4 regions of the Halobacillus naozhouensis genome follow, and region 2 is predicted to be linked to each of the others. Evidence: riboswitches for the same ligand, from Rfam matches in the RefSeq annotation. Region 2 holds a riboswitch; each other region holds the start of a gene.
What was found. Region 2 has a riboswitch for S-adenosylmethionine ahead of cobA (uroporphyrinogen-III C-methyltransferase). Riboswitches for the same ligand answer to the same signal wherever they lie in the genome.

Region 1 (4,281 bases), 150 kb from region 2:
CATGTATAAGTACATACGATTGATATTAGTTTCAGTTTCATAATTATGGTAATAAGTCTTGCGTTTACAAACTATACAGGAGGGTAACAGTAATCATAGTGATAAAAAGAACGGTACTGTTTGTAATCTGGCTTGCTTATGATACGATTTAAATAGCAATACATGACAGAGTGTATCGCTAAAGTTCTTCTTCATTACATAAACAACGGATTAAAGGCAGATGATCTTATATGAAAACATTTAGCGATTACTATCGAAATCAAGTTAAGTTATCTTTTGATAATCATCCATTTTCTAAGACACCAAAGCATGTTTGGGTTATTTGTCGATTCGATAATAATTGGCTGTTAACTAACCATAAGGACAGGGGTCTCGAATTTCCTGGTGGCAAAGTAGAAAAAGGAGAAAATGCGAAAGATGCTGCAATCAGAGAAGTGTTGGAGGAAACTGGAGGATGTGTCAAGCAGATCGACTATGTCGGCCAGTACCATGTAGCTGGGAAGGGCGGAACAATTGTTAAAAATGTCTATTTCGCTTCCATATCGCAGTTACAAGCGCAAGATCATTATTTTGAAACGGATGGTCCTGTTTTGCTTGAGAAGCTCCCTGAAGGAATTGTAAGTGATGAGCAGTACAGCTTTATGATGAAAGATGATGTGCTGCCCAATTGTATGAGACAAATTAGAGAGAAGTTTCTAGGAGAGCCTGCTGAATAAGCTGCAGTAACAAAAGCAAGCGCGCAGTTAATACTGCGCGCTTGCTTTATCTATATTGAGGAGATGAGGAAACATAATTTAGTTCCTGCCGGAAGCAGGACCAGCATTTTTAATAGCTGAGCTGGCATGAGTAAATTTCTTGAAGTTCTCGTGAAATTTTTCTGCTAGTTCCTGGGCTTTCTTATCATAAGCTTCAGGGTTGCTCCATGTCTTTCTCGGTAACAACACATCATCTGGTACCCCAGGACAGTGAAGCGGAATTTGAAGGCCAAATACTGGGTCTGTGTATGTTTCTACTGAATTTAGCTCATCTTCAAGAGCTGCATGCACCATTGAACGGGTATGGGACAGTTTCATTCTTTCTCCCTCCCCGTAAGCTCCTCCTGTCCAGCCTGTATTGACGAGATAAACGCTCGTATCAAATTGGTCAATTTTCTCGCCCAGCATCTCTGCATATACTGAAGGTGCTAATGGCAGAAATGGAGATCCAAAACAAGCAGAGAAGGTAGCCTGTGGAGAAGTAACCCCACGTTCTGTACCCGCTAATTTACTTGTGTATCCGCTTAAGAAGTGGTACATCGCCTGTTCTTTTGTCAATTTACTGATCGGCGGGAGAACTCCTGTAGCATCTGCAGTTAGAAAAACAATTGCATTTGGGTGTCCTGCAATGCTTGGTTGTACGGTATTATCAATATGATGTAATGGATAAGCCGCTCGTGTGTTTTCAGTCAGGCTGGTATTATCATAGTCAGGAACCCGGGTCTCCTCATCCACTACTACGTTTTCTAACACTGATCCAAATTGGATGGCGTTAAAAATTTGCGGCTCTTTCTCAGCTGATAAACTAATGCACTTGGCGTAACAGCCACCCTCGATATTAGCCACTCCATTATGTGACCAGGCATGCTCGTCATCACCGATCAGCCGTCGTTCCGGATCAGCAGACAACGTTGTTTTCCCTGTTCCTGATAAACCAAAAAATAACGCTACATCGCCTTCTTTTCCAACGTTAGCTGAACAATGCATAGGCATACTATTTTGTTTAGGAAGCAAGTAGTTCATAACAGAAAATATCGACTTTTTAATTTCGCCTGCGTATTCTGTTCCTCCAATGAGTACAATTCTATGTTTAAATGAAATTATAATGAAAGCTTCCGAGTTTGTTCCATCTACTTTTGGATCGGCTTTAAATGTTGGGGCAGAGATGACTGTAAACTCGGCTTCGTGTTGAGAAAGCTCTTGCTCCGTAGGGCGGATAAACATTTGATGGGCGAATAAATTATGCCACGCGAATTCATTGATGACTTGAATAGGTAGACGGTTTTTCTTGTCTGCGCCTGCGTAGCCTTTAAAAACAAATAATTCATCACGTTCTTTTAAATAATCCAGCACTTTGTGGTATAAGCGAACAAACGTGCTGTCATCTATAGATTGATTGGTGCTTCCCCAGTTGACGGTGGATTCTGACTCATGATCTTTTACGATAAATTTATCCTTTGGAGACCGGCCAGTATAGGTGCCTGTGGTAGCAAGAACAGCCCCGCGATCCGTTAACGATCCTTCTTTCTTGGAAAGTATTTTTTCTACAAGTTGTGGTACAGACAAATGATGGAGGACATGCTCTTGTGCTAAAAGTTGGTTTAAATCTGACATTTGGTTAATGGCACTCATATGTGTCAACCCGCCTTTACTATAAAATTAATAAAAAGCACATTGCTTTAAGCTGATTAATAGTATAACACATTCATTTTAATATTCCATACTAATCATGAAAATGCTTTCAATTTATTTTACTATAAAGTTGTGTATCATGCATGCGAGGGATATGAAGTCTTGGGCAGAGTAAACTTACTATACGATTAAACCTATTACTACGTATGGTTATGGAAGAACATCTGCTTTTTCCTCACCCATTTAAAGCTTTAAACATTGGTTATTTCAACCATTGAATTTTCAACAAATAGGGCAGCCAGTCTATCGTAGTTTCAAGGGAAATGTAAAGTGATTATTGTTCTATAATAATAGTTATACTTGTTTAGAGGGAATTGCCTGTTTCTTAAAGCATAGTAAACTGATTGACATTAAATGAGGATTTCGGTACGATTATTCCGAACGGATACTCTCTTATCCAGAGTTGGTGGAGGGACAGGCCCTAAGAAACCCGGCAACCGTCAGATAAATACCTGACATGGTGCTAACCTGGAGCAAGGCAGTTGTTAGCCTTGGACGATAAGAGCGAAAGGGAACAGTACCTTTCCTCTGAACGAAGGAAGGGTTTTTTCTTTTATTGGAAAAAGGTTCCAGCACAATTTCTTATGATGTTCATATTCATATGTACATATAACGTGAAATGTGCGATAGCCATAATAACGATTGTAAGGAAACTTATAGGTTTCTAGTGATACTGGTAAAGAGTTCCGTCTAATCTATGTATATAACAGAAGGAGGAGTTTAGCAGAATGCCTGCCAATCGCCGGTTATTCACATCTGAATCTGTAACAGAAGGTCATCCTGATAAAATCTGTGACCAGATTTCTGATGCTATTCTAGATGAAATTTTAAAAAACGATCCAAACGCACGTGTTGCGTGTGAAACAACTGTTACAACTGGGCTAGTCCTCGTTTCAGGTGAGATCAGCACGAATACGTATGTAGATATCCCTGCTATTGTACGTCAAACCATTAAAGATATTGGCTATACAAGAGCGAAATACGGATTTGACGCTGATACATGTGCCGTATTAACAGCTATAGATGAACAATCTCCTGACATTGCAGGCGGAGTAGATGAAGCACTGGAGTCAAGGGAAGGTCAAATGAGCGATGAAGAAATTGAGTCTATTGGTGCGGGAGATCAGGGTCTAATGTTTGGTTATGCAAATAACGAAACGACAGAACTGATGCCTTTGCCAATTTCTCTTGCTCATAAGTTATCCAAACGACTTTCTGATATGCGCAATGATGGTACCCTCAGCTATTTGCGCCCCGATGGAAAGACTCAGGTAACAATTGAATACGATGAACAGGATCAGCCTGTTCGTGTCGATACTATTGTTATTTCGACACAGCATGCAGAAGAAATAACACTTGAACAAATTCAAAGAGATTTGAAGGAAAAAGTTATCCTTCCAGTAGTGCCGTCAGAACTTATTGATGAGAATACTAAATATTTTATTAATCCTACTGGAAGGTTCGTGATTGGTGGCCCCCAAGGTGATGCCGGGCTAACCGGAAGAAAGATTATCGTAGACACCTACGGAGGCTATGCCCGTCATGGGGGTGGGGCCTTTAGTGGTAAAGATGCTACTAAAGTTGACCGATCTGGAGCTTATGCTGCTCGCTATGTTGCGAAAAACATTGTAGCTGCCGGTTTAGCCGATTCCTGTGAAGTTCAATTGGCTTATGCTATTGGCGTAGCACAGCCAGTATCAATTTCCATTGATACTAACGGGTCAGGAAAAGTAACAGAAGAGAAGCTTGTGACAGCAGTAAGAGAATTGTTTGATCTACGTCCTGCTGGTATTATCAAAATGCTGGATCTTCGCCGTCCTATCTATCGTCAAAC
Region 2 (4,281 bases):
AAACAACTTCAGAAGATGATATCCCTGGCCCAAGAAGGAGTGGCAGAGCTTACTAAACTGCAAAAAGATGCAATTGGAAAATGGGCTGATGTCATTGAAACATCATCAGCAGTTTCGGAGAAATAATCCGATGAAAGAATTAGTTATTGCCACAAAAAACAAGGGTAAAGTTGACGAGTTTGATGAGATGTTTTCGAAATATCATATAACAGTAAAATCATTGCTTGATTTTGATCAGAAGATAGCTGATATAGTTGAAGATGGTGACTCCTTTGAGGAAAATTCAGTCATCAAAGCCGAGGCAATTGCTGAACAATTCCAAATTCCTGTCGTTGCCGATGATTCCGGTCTTGAAATTGATGCTCTAAACGGTGCTCCTGGTATTTACTCCGCTCGTTATGCGGGAAAAGACAAGGATGACCGCAAGAACATCGAAAAAGTTATGGATGAATTGAGCCACGTTCCAGCACACGATCGTACAGCACGTTTCGTATGTGCAGTCGCTGTTGCACGTCCCGGCCATAAAACTTTTGTGGAAAGGGGTACTTGTGAAGGGCGGATTGCTATGGAGCCAGCAGGTAACAACGGTTTCGGCTATGACCCAATATTTATCCCAAGTGATTCTCATCGAACAATGGCAGAGTATACATCAGCGGAAAAGAATTCAATTAGTCACCGAAAGCATGCTATCCTAAAAATAGAACAATGGTTGCAGGATCTATCATAAAGAGGTGTTTGTAATGCCAAAAGTGCTAATTATTAGTGACACGCACGGATTAACCAATGAAGTGATGGAGATTAAACAGCGTTACCGTTATGAAGTGGATGCGCTCATTCATTGTGGTGATTCAGAACTCGGCTACCAGTCTGAAGAGTTGGAAGGTTTTCATTACGCTAAAGGTAATTGTGATTTCGATACCGACATGGAAAATGAACAATTAGTGTCTATTGGTGATTTAACTATTTTGGTTGTTCATGGCCATTTACACCAAATTAAGTCAACGTTAATGCCACTATCGTATCGGGCAGAGGAACTTGGTGCTCAGGTAGCTTGTTTTGGACATTCACATATGGCAGGGGCAGAAAAAGTGAAAGACAAACTGTTCATTAATCCAGGCAGTGCCAGATTGCCGAGGGACCGTGAAGAACCGACCTACGCCATCATGGAATGGGAAACACTTGATAAGATCGAACTTCAATATTATCACGTGACTGGGAAACCTATGCCAGAGTTAAGGTTGGAAACATCTCTAGCAGCAAAGAATTAACTCTTTGCTGCGGAGTTGTTGACAAAGACACGGTATTTTACTATAATTATCCTTGTCGGAAAAAATAAATCGTTCATTAACTTTATTGTTTTGCGGGTGTAGTTTAGTGGTAAAACCTCAGCCACGAGCGAAACTTCACCGAATGTTCTTCGAGTTGCCCGCCCGATCAACTTCTTTGACTAAGCTAGCAGAGGTAAGGGCATGACCAAACGTGGCTAATGATATAATGTAAATGCGGGTGTAGTTTAGTGGTAAAACCTCAGCCTTCCAAGCTGATGATGAGGGTTCGATTCCCTTCACCCGCTCCACTCTAATCCTACATAATTCTACAATCTTATGACTTGTCCCAGTAGCTCAGCTGGATAGAGCAACAGCCTTCTAAGCTGTGGGTCGCAGGTTCGAATCCTGCCTGGGACGCTAAAAGAAAAAGCCGGAATCCTTAATACATAAGGATTCTGGCTTTTTTGTGTTTTAAAAAAGAAATACTCGAGCTGAGCAGTATGCACTAGTTGCTTCAATTACATCGCAACCAATAAGTTAGAATAGGTTGGATACATTAAGGGACTGAGAACCGCAGTTTCTTCAGCACGAATAGTAAATAAGTTGCCCGATTTTTGTTGCAGAAAATATTAAATGTTGTTAATTTTCCCATATTCTATTGACATTTTTTCTAAACGTGGATAGTATATATACCAATAATTCAATAACATATTTTCACATTCTTATCGTGAGAGGTGGAGGGACTGGCCCTTTGAAGCCTCGGCAACGGGTCTGATGATTGATCATCAGAAAACTGTGCCAATTCCAGCAGATGCTCCGGCATTTGAAAGATAAGGAGATAGGTAGCTAAATTTATGTGTTAAAACCTCTCTTCTTATCGTTGATAAGAAGAGAGGTTTTTTAGTGTTCAACGCTAAGAGTTATGTGGATTGAAGGAAGATATATACGGGAAGATGTTTTCGTTATACCCAACTAAATACCTTGGACTACAATGAATTACATGTGCAAGGAGAACCCGGGGGGACTTATGAATAAAGTTTATATTGTCGGTGCTGGACCAGGTGACCCAGAATTAATAACTGTGAAGGGCTTGAAGACCATTCAGCGAGCAGATGTCATTTTATACGATCGGTTGATTAACACCGAATTACTGAATGAAGCGGGGGATGAAGCTGAACTGATTTATTGTGGTAAACGGCCTGATAATCACTCTTTGGATCAGAAAACAATTAATAGACTTCTTTGCAACTTTGCCTTACAAGGTAAATCAGTAACCCGCTTAAAGGGAGGAGATCCCTTCGTTTTTGGGCGAGGTGGGGAAGAAGCGGAAGAATTAGCAAAGAATAGGATTCCTTTTGAAATCGTTCCCGGAATATCGTCTGGGGTAGCCGCCCCAGCTTATGCTGGTATTCCAGTCACACATCGTAACTATAGCTCGTCTGTAGCTTTTCTTTCAGGGGTGAACAAACATGGATATGATCAGGAAGAATATTGGGAGCACGTTGTGAAAAGCATGGATACTTTGTGTATTTATATGGGTGTGAAAAAGCTACCCGAAATTTGTGCGCGGCTCATCCGCCATGGTCGTCCCCCAGAAACGCCGATAGCTCTGGTGGAGTGGGGAACTACAGCACATCAGCGTACCGTTACAGGGAGCCTGAGGAATATTGTAGAAAAGGCTAATGACCTCAAGAATCCCTCAATAATTATTGTGGGAAAGGTCGTGAAGCTGAGGGAACAGCTGCAATGGTTTGAACAGCTTGAGAACAAGACAGAAACTCATGTGCCATCAATTGTAGGGTGAAAGCGAGGGAGATATTTGCATGGAAGCAGTTTTATATGTGAGTCATGGAAGCCGAGTTGAGAAGGCACGTAAAGAAGCTGTTTCCTTCCTTCAATCCGTCCAAAAAAGGGTAGACGTTCCTCTTCAGGAAACGTGCTTCTTAGAACTGGCAGAACCGGATATGGCTCAAGGAATTGAGAACCTTGTACGGCGTGGAGCAACGAAGGTTGCTATTATACCTGTCTTATTGCTAAGTGCAGGTCATTACTACAGTGATATACCGGAAGAGATCGATCGAGCGAAACTTCGCTATCCGCAAGTTCACCTCGTTTACGGACGAACGATCGGCGTCCAGGATCGGGTGATTGATATTTTGGTTCAACGTGTGCAGGAAAAAAAGGTACCCAACCAATCAGACATGAACATCTTGCTAGTTGGAAGAGGCAGCCGTCATCCAGAGACTAAAGATTCAATTGAACAAATCGCACGTAAATTAAGGGCGAAAACGGACGCAGCTAATGTCGATGTGAGCTATTTAGCTGCCTGTTCACCTTCTTTTCATGATGGTTTGCAAACTTCTAAGCGTGGAGGATGGTCACAAACGTTCGTGATTCCCTACCTATGGTTTACCGGGCTGCTTATGCGTTCGATGGAAGCCAAAATCAATGAAGTACAGAAGAAAGGTCAACAGGTGGTGTTGTGTCAATATCTTGGTAACCATCCCATTATGATTGATGCTTTGACTGACCGGGTCAATGAAGCTTTGCGAGGCTAATTGATGTATTCTTCAGCAGCGAAAGAAAGGAATTAATTGAAAGGAGTACGAGTTATGAACTGGTTAGATGGAAAACTTATTGGAGTCGCTGCTGATCGAAGTGCTGAGTCATTAAGAAACTTGATCCAGAAAAAAGGCGGAAAACCGGTAGTTTATCCCATCCAAGGAAAACAAACGTTAAACGAACAAACTAGCCAACAGAATATAAAGGATTTTCTTTTTGAACCATTTGATTGGGCCATTATTACGACAGGTATAGGAGCTAAAACCTTGGCTGACTCTTCAGTAGAAGTGGGGCTTTACTCATCATTTATTGAAAAGTTAAATGAAACGCGAGTAGCAATTCGCGGGAAAAAGACACTGAATTGGTGTAAGAGCAATGCTGTCCAAGTCAGTCTGGTCTCCGAAGATGGGACAATGGAAAGTATCCTGAAAACATTTGCCGATGAACAAAT
Region 3 (4,281 bases), 2.0 Mb from region 2:
CATGTTCCCTGGCTACTCTCGCTATGGCCGGAATATCTGCAACATGCATAAGCGGGTTCGTAGGTGTCTCAATATAAATCGCCTTCGTTTTCTCAGTGATATATTCCTCTAAGTCGGATAAATGTTGGCTGTCACAATAATGAAATCTCAAACCATATTGAGTAGAGAGGTGCTCAAATAAACGATAACTGCCGCCATACAAATCTTCTGACACAATGATCTCATCTTGATGGGCGAATAAAGAAAGTGCAGTTTGAATTGCCGCCATCCCTGAACTGAATGCAAATCCCATTTCTCCATGTTCAATTTCCGCAATGGATCGTTCGAGAATGCTTCTTGTGGGATTCCCTGTTCTTGAGTAGTCAAAGCCAGTCGATTCACCGATGCCAGGATGTTGGTAGGCAGTTGAGAAATAGACGGGAGCATTAACGGCTCCTGTAGCATCCAGATTGTTTTTGCCTGTATGAACTAACTTTGTTTCCGTACGTGAGGTAGACATGAGCATTCTCCTTTTATAAAAATAAAAAAAGCCTTCTGTAAGAAGAAGACTTTAAGATACTTAATGCTTCTTCTTATCTTTCAAGTTTAAATAACTTGCTGGATTTAGCACCATACTGGTAATACCAGTGGTTGCTGAGGTTTCATCGGGCCAGTCCCTACACCTCTCTAGATAAGAAAACATATGTAATTTTTTGGTATTTATAATTGCTTACTTTACATCAAATGAACAATGGATTCAAGAGTAAACTTTATGTCTTTCTGTTGAATTCTTCTAGCCTAGTTTATGACTTCTGTAAATCATCTAGTACTCGATTTGAAATCTTGTTTCAGATGTTGCGACTTACATTACACGAAAAAAAACAAGGAATCAAGGGTAATTGTCAAAAGAATTTAAAAATTATTAAACCCGACTAAATCACTTTGAATAAAGGGTTTTAGGATTTAAATGGCAATAAATTTTACAAATTCTCTTTGACAGGATCGAATACTTGTTGTATATTTTCCAGTAACAAAATTAAATCAATTTCTTATCCAGAGGGGTGGAGGGACTTGGCCCGACGAAACCTCGGCAACAGACTAGTCATAGTACTGTGCTAACTCCAACAAGCTATTAGCTTGATAGATAAGAAGAGACGGATCCCGTTGTCTGAAATCCTCTTCTTATTGCTGTTTAAGAAGAGGATTTTTTTAATTTAATGATGATACTGCTGACTAGACAACTAGAGGTAGTGCTGCTTGTTAGAGTAGAGCAGTGCTGCCTTTTTTCTTTGCTTTTCACAAATACTAACTGTTTCTTTTGAGGAGGATTCAACGATGACTAATAACGTAGTAACCTATGACTCTGCTTTTGAAAATCCTTTCCCTGATCGCATCACAAAAGATCATAAACAAGAAGCATTCCAGGTTTTACAATGGGCCTATCGTTCTTATGATGATATTGTCTATGCCTGCAGTTTTGGTGCAGAAGGGATTGTATTAATCGACTTGATTTCTCAGGTGAAAAAGGATGCAGCCATTGTATTCCTGGATACGGATGTTCACTTTCAAGAGACTTATGATCTCATCAATGCAATTAAAGAAAGATTTCCAGATTTGCAGATTACGATGAAAAAACCGGACTTAACGTTGCAGGAACAAGCCAGTAAGCATGGCGATGAATTGTGGAATCGAAATCCTGATAAATGTTGTTATATTAGGAAGATTAAACCGCTTGAAGACGCTTTAAACGGAGCAACGGCTTGGATTTCCGGGTTAAGACGCGAGCAATCTCCAAGCAGAAGTGAAACAAACTTTGTGAACAAAGATGACCGTTTTCGCTCGATCAAAGTTTGTCCACTCATTCACTGGACCTGGGAGGACGTATGGGAGCATATTCGTACTCGTAACCTTCCATACAATGAACTTCATGATCGAGGATACGCCAGTATCGGCTGTATGCCTTGCACGTCCCCTTCAGAGGATCCTAATGATCGTTCAGGCAGATGGCAAGGATTTGCTAAAACAGAATGTGGTCTGCACACCGGATCTCCTAAGGACTCCCGTTCATGACCCTGATCATTATAGGGCTGGCCGTTTCTTGCTTTTTTGCATTTAATGTCGGGGCAAGTGGTTCAGCTGCAACGATGGGAATTGCTTATGGAGCTCAAGTTATCAAGAAGAAACGAACAGCTCTTCTCCTAAGCGGGGTGGGGGGATTGCTTGGTGCTTTGTGGGGCGGAGAGGTAGTGGAAACGATAGGAAAGGGGCTCATAGCATCAGAACTGCTGACTGTTCAGGCGGCTGTCATTATCTTGTCTGTAGCGGCCATTACATTATTTTTTACGAACATGATTGGCATTCCGCTCTCCACAAGTGAGGTAACAGTTGGAGCCATAGTCGGGGTAGGGATCTCTTTGCAGCAGCTTTACCTTGACACTCTGATTCACATTGTCACCTTCTGGGTAATTGTTCCTGTCGCTGCCTTTACCCTGACATTTTGTTTTGGATTAATCGGAAATTACTGGAGAAGGAAGCACAAGTCTTCAGCGAGTAGACAAATTTCCAAGTGGATTTCCATTTTGTTAATTATAACTGGTTTCATAGAGGCCTTTGCTGCTGGGATGAACAACGTAGCGAATGCAATTGGCCCTCTTGTCGGTGCGGGTGTTTTACCAAAAGAAATAGGACTGCTGGCAGGAGGGGTGTTTATTGCCCTTGGAAGTATTTTATTAGGAGGAAGAGTGCTTGAAACAAATGGCAAGCGCATTTCCACATTAACCTTAACAGATGGGGTTATGGTGTCAGGGACATCGGGCGTATTGGTAGTGGGTGCTTCCTTATTAGGAGTTCCCATTCCGATGACACAGGTTACGACATCAGCCATTGTGGGGATAGGGGCAACGAAGAACTGGGGCGAAATTTGGAAAAAGAGAATTATTTATCAAATTTTGAAAGTCTGGATCACTTCTCCAATTATTTCCCTGGTTCTTGCTTACTGTTTAACGGAAGTCTTTTTGAGGTCAAATTTTTATACAGTTGTTATGATGGCTTGCGGAATATTCGCCACTTTGCTTCTGACAGGCTTTGGAAGGAAGGCAGCTGTCCAGACCCCAAAAGGGAAACCTCGATCCTTAAAACAAGAGTTTTAGTATGGACACAATGCCATCGCACCATTCAGCTGGAGTGAGGTGTAGTAACTACCTGATCACAACCTAAGGAGGGAAGACCATGAATACAAACATTGCCAGGCATGATACTGCTTCTATTTCAAAGATTGATTATCACCGTAAAAATCAGCATTTTAGTGGTGTGGTTTGGCTTACCGGTCTATCAGGTTCTGGAAAGTCTACGATAGCCAAACTTATTAATCAGAAGCTCTATGATCAAGGGGTGCAAACCTATGTCCTGGATGAAGATGATGTACGTCACGGGTTGAACAATGACCTCGGTTATGGAGAACGGGATCGACAAGAAAACATTCGAAGGGTTGGAGAAGCAGTCAAGCTTTTAGTAGATAGCGGGACAATTGTAATGGCAGCATTTACTTCTCCTTTCCGTTCAGACCGCAACCAGATTCGTCATAAATTCAGAGAGAATGAGTTCCTTGAAGTATTCGTGAGTTGTCCGATTGAGGACTGTGAGAAACGTGATCCTAAAGGTTTATATAAAAAAGTTAGAATAGGTGAGATTCCATCCTTTACAGGGTTTGATTCCCCATATGAACCACCGCATGAGGGAGACCTAGTTGTTCATACGGACCAGGAATCTGAAGAGTCCTCATCTGAACGTATTTTTCATCTATTACGGCAAAAACAATGGATTTAATGGACGTAAAGGATTTTTTCAACGCATGATCTATTCAGAAAGTTGTAAATAAAGATTCTGGTCACAGCCAAACTATTCGCTAGAACTTTTTTTATAAGTTCTAGCTTTGCTCACACTTAGTGTTTAGCCTTAATTATTCGTCACTCTCTAATTCCACAAGCTGGTCTGTAATGACATTAAGTTGTCGGTCGGCCACATCAGTTGAGATGATATCTTCTTTTAACAATTGTTCAACAGCTTCGTGCTGCGCATATAAGGCATGCTTTTGCAAGGTGGTTTGCTGTTTCTCTTTAAGGTCGGGATGGTTTGCAAAAAGGTTGTCAATGTCGGTATGCAATTGGTTCAGTTCTTGTTCATATTGTTCAATGATTCCTTTCGTTATCGTTTCAGTAATGAACAGGTTCTCCCTTACTTTAGTTATTTCTGAAATGGATTTTTTAAATCGATAAACACGTGCTATAAGTTCTTCATACTCTA
Region 4 (4,281 bases), 2.0 Mb from region 2:
CGGTGTCTGGACCGTGAATCATGGGGGAGTTTACGAAAGACTTATTGGCGTGGAAGGTAATGTAAAGCCTTCCATGCTTTTTATGAAGTGATGGAATCTCTGTGGGAGGAGGAGTGTGTATGAATACATATAAAGAATCCATTGAATGTGAAGGGAAAGACCGAACTTTTTACTATAGTCTTCCTCAAACATTCACCAAACCTCTGCCTGTTTTATTTTGCTTTCATGGAGCCGGAAGCAATGCCCTTCATCATATGAAAATCACTAAGTTTCATGAAAATGTTGAAGAACAGCAAATGATCGCCGTTTTTCCTGAAGCGATTCAACTGAATAAATCGGATCAGATGAGCAGGCAATGGAATGAGGGAAGGCAGAAAAATCCTGCGCATGCACAGAATATTAACGATGTTGGTTTTGTAATGGAACTTCTTGGCTGGTTTAAGCAAAAATTCTCCATTAATGAAAATCGTATATATGCCACAGGATTTTCTAACGGCTCTTCTTTTAGTATGCGGCTCGCGATCGAATGTCAGAACGTGTTCGCAGGAGTGGGCGGGGTATCAGGGCCCGTCGCAGCAGAAGTAGCACAGAATTGTGAGTGGCATCATCCTATGCCGATGGTTTTCTTTATGGGGACAGAGGATGCCGTGGTTCCCTATGATGGTGTGGTTCAATCGGAGTCTATGGTCGACGGGTTGTTATCGGCAAACGATACAGCCTTGCTTTTTGCCAAATCCTGGCCAGAATCTGTGCTAGCATTGAAAGAAGAATTTCCTGTCGCCGATGGGGGTCTTATAACGAAACATACGTTTCATCAGCATGAGGGAACCGTTTATTATTCGATAAAAGGCGGAGGACACACATGGCCTGGAGGTCCTGAATCGCAGGCTTCTGCTATGGCAGGAAAGGTGCATTCAAATCCGGATGCTACGCAATTTATTTGGAATTATCTGAGGAATTTTAAGAGGGGATAGGAATCTAGAGGAGAGTTCACGTTGCCAATCCTCTGAATCTTAATGCTAAAAAAGCAGCTCAGCGAGAGCTGCTTTTTTGGTGGTTGGTTATCTACAGAACTGATAATGCAGCGATGGCTGTCAACGGAAGGATCAGTCTTCCAATGCCGCCATACCCTCCATAACCATAAGGATAGCCGTAACCATAACCATATCCACCGTAACCATAGCCAGGGTATCCGAATCCGCCCCATAATCTTGAATTTTCCTCCGACTGTCCTTCAGCTAAAGTCATGTGAACGTTTTCCATATCAACATGATCAATACGACCTTGAAAAGAGTCACCAAATACGGTTTGAATATGCACATTTTTATTTTTGTGCTGATTGCAGACGTGATACATATGCTCTAAATGCTGCGGATCAGCAACCATATTCCCCATATGATTAGCGTTCATGTAATTGGCATTCATATAATTTGAGTCCATTTCTAAACTCCTCCTGTTCTCTATAACAATCTCCTTATAGGTTATTCAACTATGGGCTACTTGTGTATCGGTCAAGTAAATATAGGCCCCTTTCCCGATTACCAATAATTCCAATATCCCCCACCTCAGGTCATCCAGTTTCTGGATGACCTGAGGTGGGGGGATTTCCCAGTTTTCTGAATTTCTTGTGTTCGGATTTGTTTTCATGTAAAGTATGAAATGGACTTTTTTAAATCAATATATTCTTATCAAGAGAAGCAGAGGGGCTGGCCCGGTGAAGCTTCAGCAACCACCTTTAGGAATGGTGCTACATCCAGCAAGTACGTATACTTGATAGATAAGAAGGAACAGACTGATTGACCAAGCCTTCTTCATTCAAGAAGGCTTTTTAATTTGGACTGACCAAGGAGGTTAAATAATGGAACAACAACATAAAGGAAATGCCTGGGCATTGCTTCCTTTTGCTATATTCATCTTATTATTTATCGGTTCTGGCATTCTGACAGGCGACTTCTATAAAATGCCTGTTTTAGTTGTCTTATTTGTGTCTATTCTTGTCGCATTAGTCATGAATCGAAAAACTAACTTTCAAACGAAGATTGACCAGCTGAGCGAAGGCGGGGGACACCCTAATATCATTCTTATGGTAGTGATTTTCCTGCTGGCCGGCGCTTTCGCCAAAGTAGCTGAAGGGGTAGGAGCGGTAGATTCCACTGTAAATATGGGGCTCTCTTTCCTGCCAGGGAACTTAATTATTGTCGGACTGTTTATTATCGGATGTTTCATTTCTATCTCAATGGGGACCTCTGTTGGAACAGTGGTAGCTCTGGCTCCGATTGGCTTAGGTATAGCTGAGCAGACAGATATTCACGTCGCTCTCGCAATGGGGACGATTATTAGTGGTGCGATGTTTGGCGATAACTTGTCGGTTATTTCTGACACAACCATTGCTTCTGTAAGAACTCAGGGAGCAGAAATGAAAGATAAATTTAAAGCCAACTTCTTCATTGTACTGCCTGCTGCGGTCATAACGGCGATCATTTTCTACGTGATGACGGCTGATGCTTCAGGTGCGATCCAGGAAGCGAAGTCTTTTAATTTTATAAAAGTATTGCCTTATTTGGCTGTACTCGTATTTGCTATTGCCGGGGTCAACGTCATTTATGTACTATTTGGGGGCATCTTATTTGCTGGGGCCGTCGGACTCATTCTAAATGAAATCGCCTTGATGGATTTCGTCACATTAATCAGTGATGGATTTGCAAGTATGTTGAATCTATCAATAATGGTCATTCTCTTAGGCGGTCTCGTTGAATTAATTAAGCAAAATGGCGGGATTGAATTTCTGCTCAGAAGCATCAGCAAGCGAATTAATAGTGACAGAGGCGGCGAGCTTGGCATCGCAGCATTAGTAAGTACGGTTAACTTATCCACGGCCAATAATACGATTTCGATTATTACGACTGGGCCTTTGGCAAAACAGATCTCTGAGCGCTTTAACATTTCACCGCGTCGTTCAGCGAGTGTGCTGGATATTTTCGGAAGTACGATACAAGGTCTGCTTCCATATGGTGCGCAAATGCTAGCAGTGGCAGGCGTTGCCAGTATTTCGCCTGTAGCGATTGTCCCGTACTGCTTTTATCCGATGTTAATAGGGATCTCGGGATTACTGGCCATTGCTTTCAGGTTCCCGCGCTTTACGATCTTAAATGAAAAAAAATGAAGATAAAAAGGAGCCGCGCTGGCTCCTTTTTAATTTTATTAAATGGAATTTGCCCCATAAATCGCTACATACTGTAGGTTGTTCATCACTGTAAATTGTTGCCCATTCCAGCTAAGAGGAGTTTGCACAACGCCTAACCCATCTGCATGGTACCTCCCCGCAATTTCCTGAAAGGCAAACAATTCGTACACTCCATCTCCGTCAAAGTCGACTGGATAAAGAACATTCAACCCAGAAACCCAGCCTTCAAGCGGCTCTTTCAATGTTCCATCACTATTATAAATCTCAGATAAATATTCTTCTCCTTTGTTCTGAATGTCAATCGTGAACGTTAGATCAAGGGTTTTGTTAATAACGTCTACCTTGTAATTATTTCTATAGATGACATCGAACACAAAAAAGTCGTTGAACGTCTCATAATTAAAAAGTTCCCTCGCTTGATTATTCAAAAATGAGTATGCGTAATAATAACCATAGCCGCCGCTTCCACCTGATTGAATACTAACCAAAATATCGTCAACATGTTCCCCAGTAAAATCTCCTAAGAAGAGCGTTGGCTGATAACCTGCATTTGATTCCAAGGGGATACTGTACGAAGCATTCGTTCTCCCATCTTGAATCACGAGTGTAATGTCAGTCACGAATGGACTTGTATTGTCCGGCTGCTGGCCTAATAAATAGACGCGGTCAGGAATGCCATCTCCGTTTACATCTCCCATTTCTGTTGCAAGAATCGTGAGAGGCTGTCTCATTAAATAAGGATAAGTATACATGGTCCTCACCTTTCCTTTTATGGTTCTGTGCTTATCATACGCCCAATTTAGAAGTGTGTTCCCTCATCTTATTAGTGAACAATTCAATAAGCATGCTTTTTTTATATGTAAAACGAATGTTATCAATATTTTATGTATGGAGAAAGGAATGTTACTTTGTAATCATGAGATAGTTCAGAAAATTTTGTTGTTTTTACGTTTATTTATTTTGTTAGAACAGAGGTAAGTGTGAGGTATAAAGCAAAGGCAAAGCTTAGTAGAAAGTTGCAAGTAGAGGAGGTTGAAGTTCGGGTAGAAGATACGGGTGTTGAGGTAAAGGAAGAGAAGTTATATAGGGCAGAGCGT

Region 1: it holds a riboswitch for S-adenosylmethionine, as region 2 does, so the genes downstream of both, metK (methionine adenosyltransferase) here and cobA (uroporphyrinogen-III C-methyltransferase) in region 2, are expected to answer to the same signal.
Region 3: it holds a riboswitch for S-adenosylmethionine, as region 2 does, so the genes downstream of both, P9989_RS03190 (phosphoadenylyl-sulfate reductase) here and cobA (uroporphyrinogen-III C-methyltransferase) in region 2, are expected to answer to the same signal.
Region 4: it holds a riboswitch for S-adenosylmethionine, as region 2 does, so the genes downstream of both, P9989_RS03280 (Na+/H+ antiporter NhaC family protein) here and cobA (uroporphyrinogen-III C-methyltransferase) in region 2, are expected to answer to the same signal.

The regions. Positions count from the first base shown of each region.
Region 1 is NZ_CP121671.1:2,737,416-2,741,696, reverse strand. Features, by position in the region: gene ytkD (RNA deprotection pyrophosphohydrolase) at 231-716, shown strand; gene pckA (phosphoenolpyruvate carboxykinase (ATP)) at 795-2,387, opposite strand; SAM riboswitch class I at 2,838-2,952, shown strand; gene metK (methionine adenosyltransferase) at 3,176-4,281, shown strand, end outside.
Region 2 is NZ_CP121671.1:2,585,474-2,589,754, reverse strand. Features, by position in the region: gene rph (ribonuclease PH) at 1-126, shown strand, start outside; gene P9989_RS13635 (XTP/dITP diphosphatase) at 131-727, shown strand; gene P9989_RS13630 (metallophosphoesterase) at 741-1,268, shown strand; tRNA gene P9989_RS13625 (tRNA-Gly) at 1,503-1,576, shown strand; tRNA gene P9989_RS13620 (tRNA-Arg) at 1,612-1,685, shown strand; SAM riboswitch class I at 1,988-2,105, shown strand; gene cobA (uroporphyrinogen-III C-methyltransferase) at 2,296-3,072, shown strand; gene P9989_RS13610 (sirohydrochlorin chelatase) at 3,092-3,826, shown strand; gene P9989_RS13605 (uroporphyrinogen-III synthase) at 3,881-4,281, shown strand, end outside.
Region 3 is NZ_CP121671.1:599,829-604,109, forward strand. Features, by position in the region: gene P9989_RS03185 (methionine biosynthesis PLP-dependent protein) at 1-499, opposite strand, end outside; SAM riboswitch class I at 570-677, opposite strand; SAM riboswitch class I at 1,026-1,130, shown strand; gene P9989_RS03190 (phosphoadenylyl-sulfate reductase) at 1,315-2,049, shown strand; gene cysP (sulfate permease) at 2,046-3,128, shown strand; gene cysC (adenylyl-sulfate kinase) at 3,208-3,804, shown strand; gene P9989_RS03205 (cation:proton antiporter) at 3,938-4,281, opposite strand, start outside.
Region 4 is NZ_CP121671.1:618,127-622,407, forward strand. Features, by position in the region: gene nhaC (Na+/H+ antiporter NhaC) at 1-17, shown strand, start outside; gene P9989_RS03265 (CE1 family esterase) at 120-974, shown strand; gene P9989_RS03270 (hypothetical protein) at 1,066-1,440, opposite strand; gene P9989_RS03275 (hypothetical protein) at 1,486-1,647, opposite strand; SAM riboswitch class I at 1,683-1,784, shown strand; gene P9989_RS03280 (Na+/H+ antiporter NhaC family protein) at 1,859-3,163, shown strand; gene P9989_RS03285 (VCBS repeat-containing protein) at 3,202-3,915, opposite strand; gene P9989_RS03290 (hypothetical protein) at 4,165-4,281, shown strand, end outside.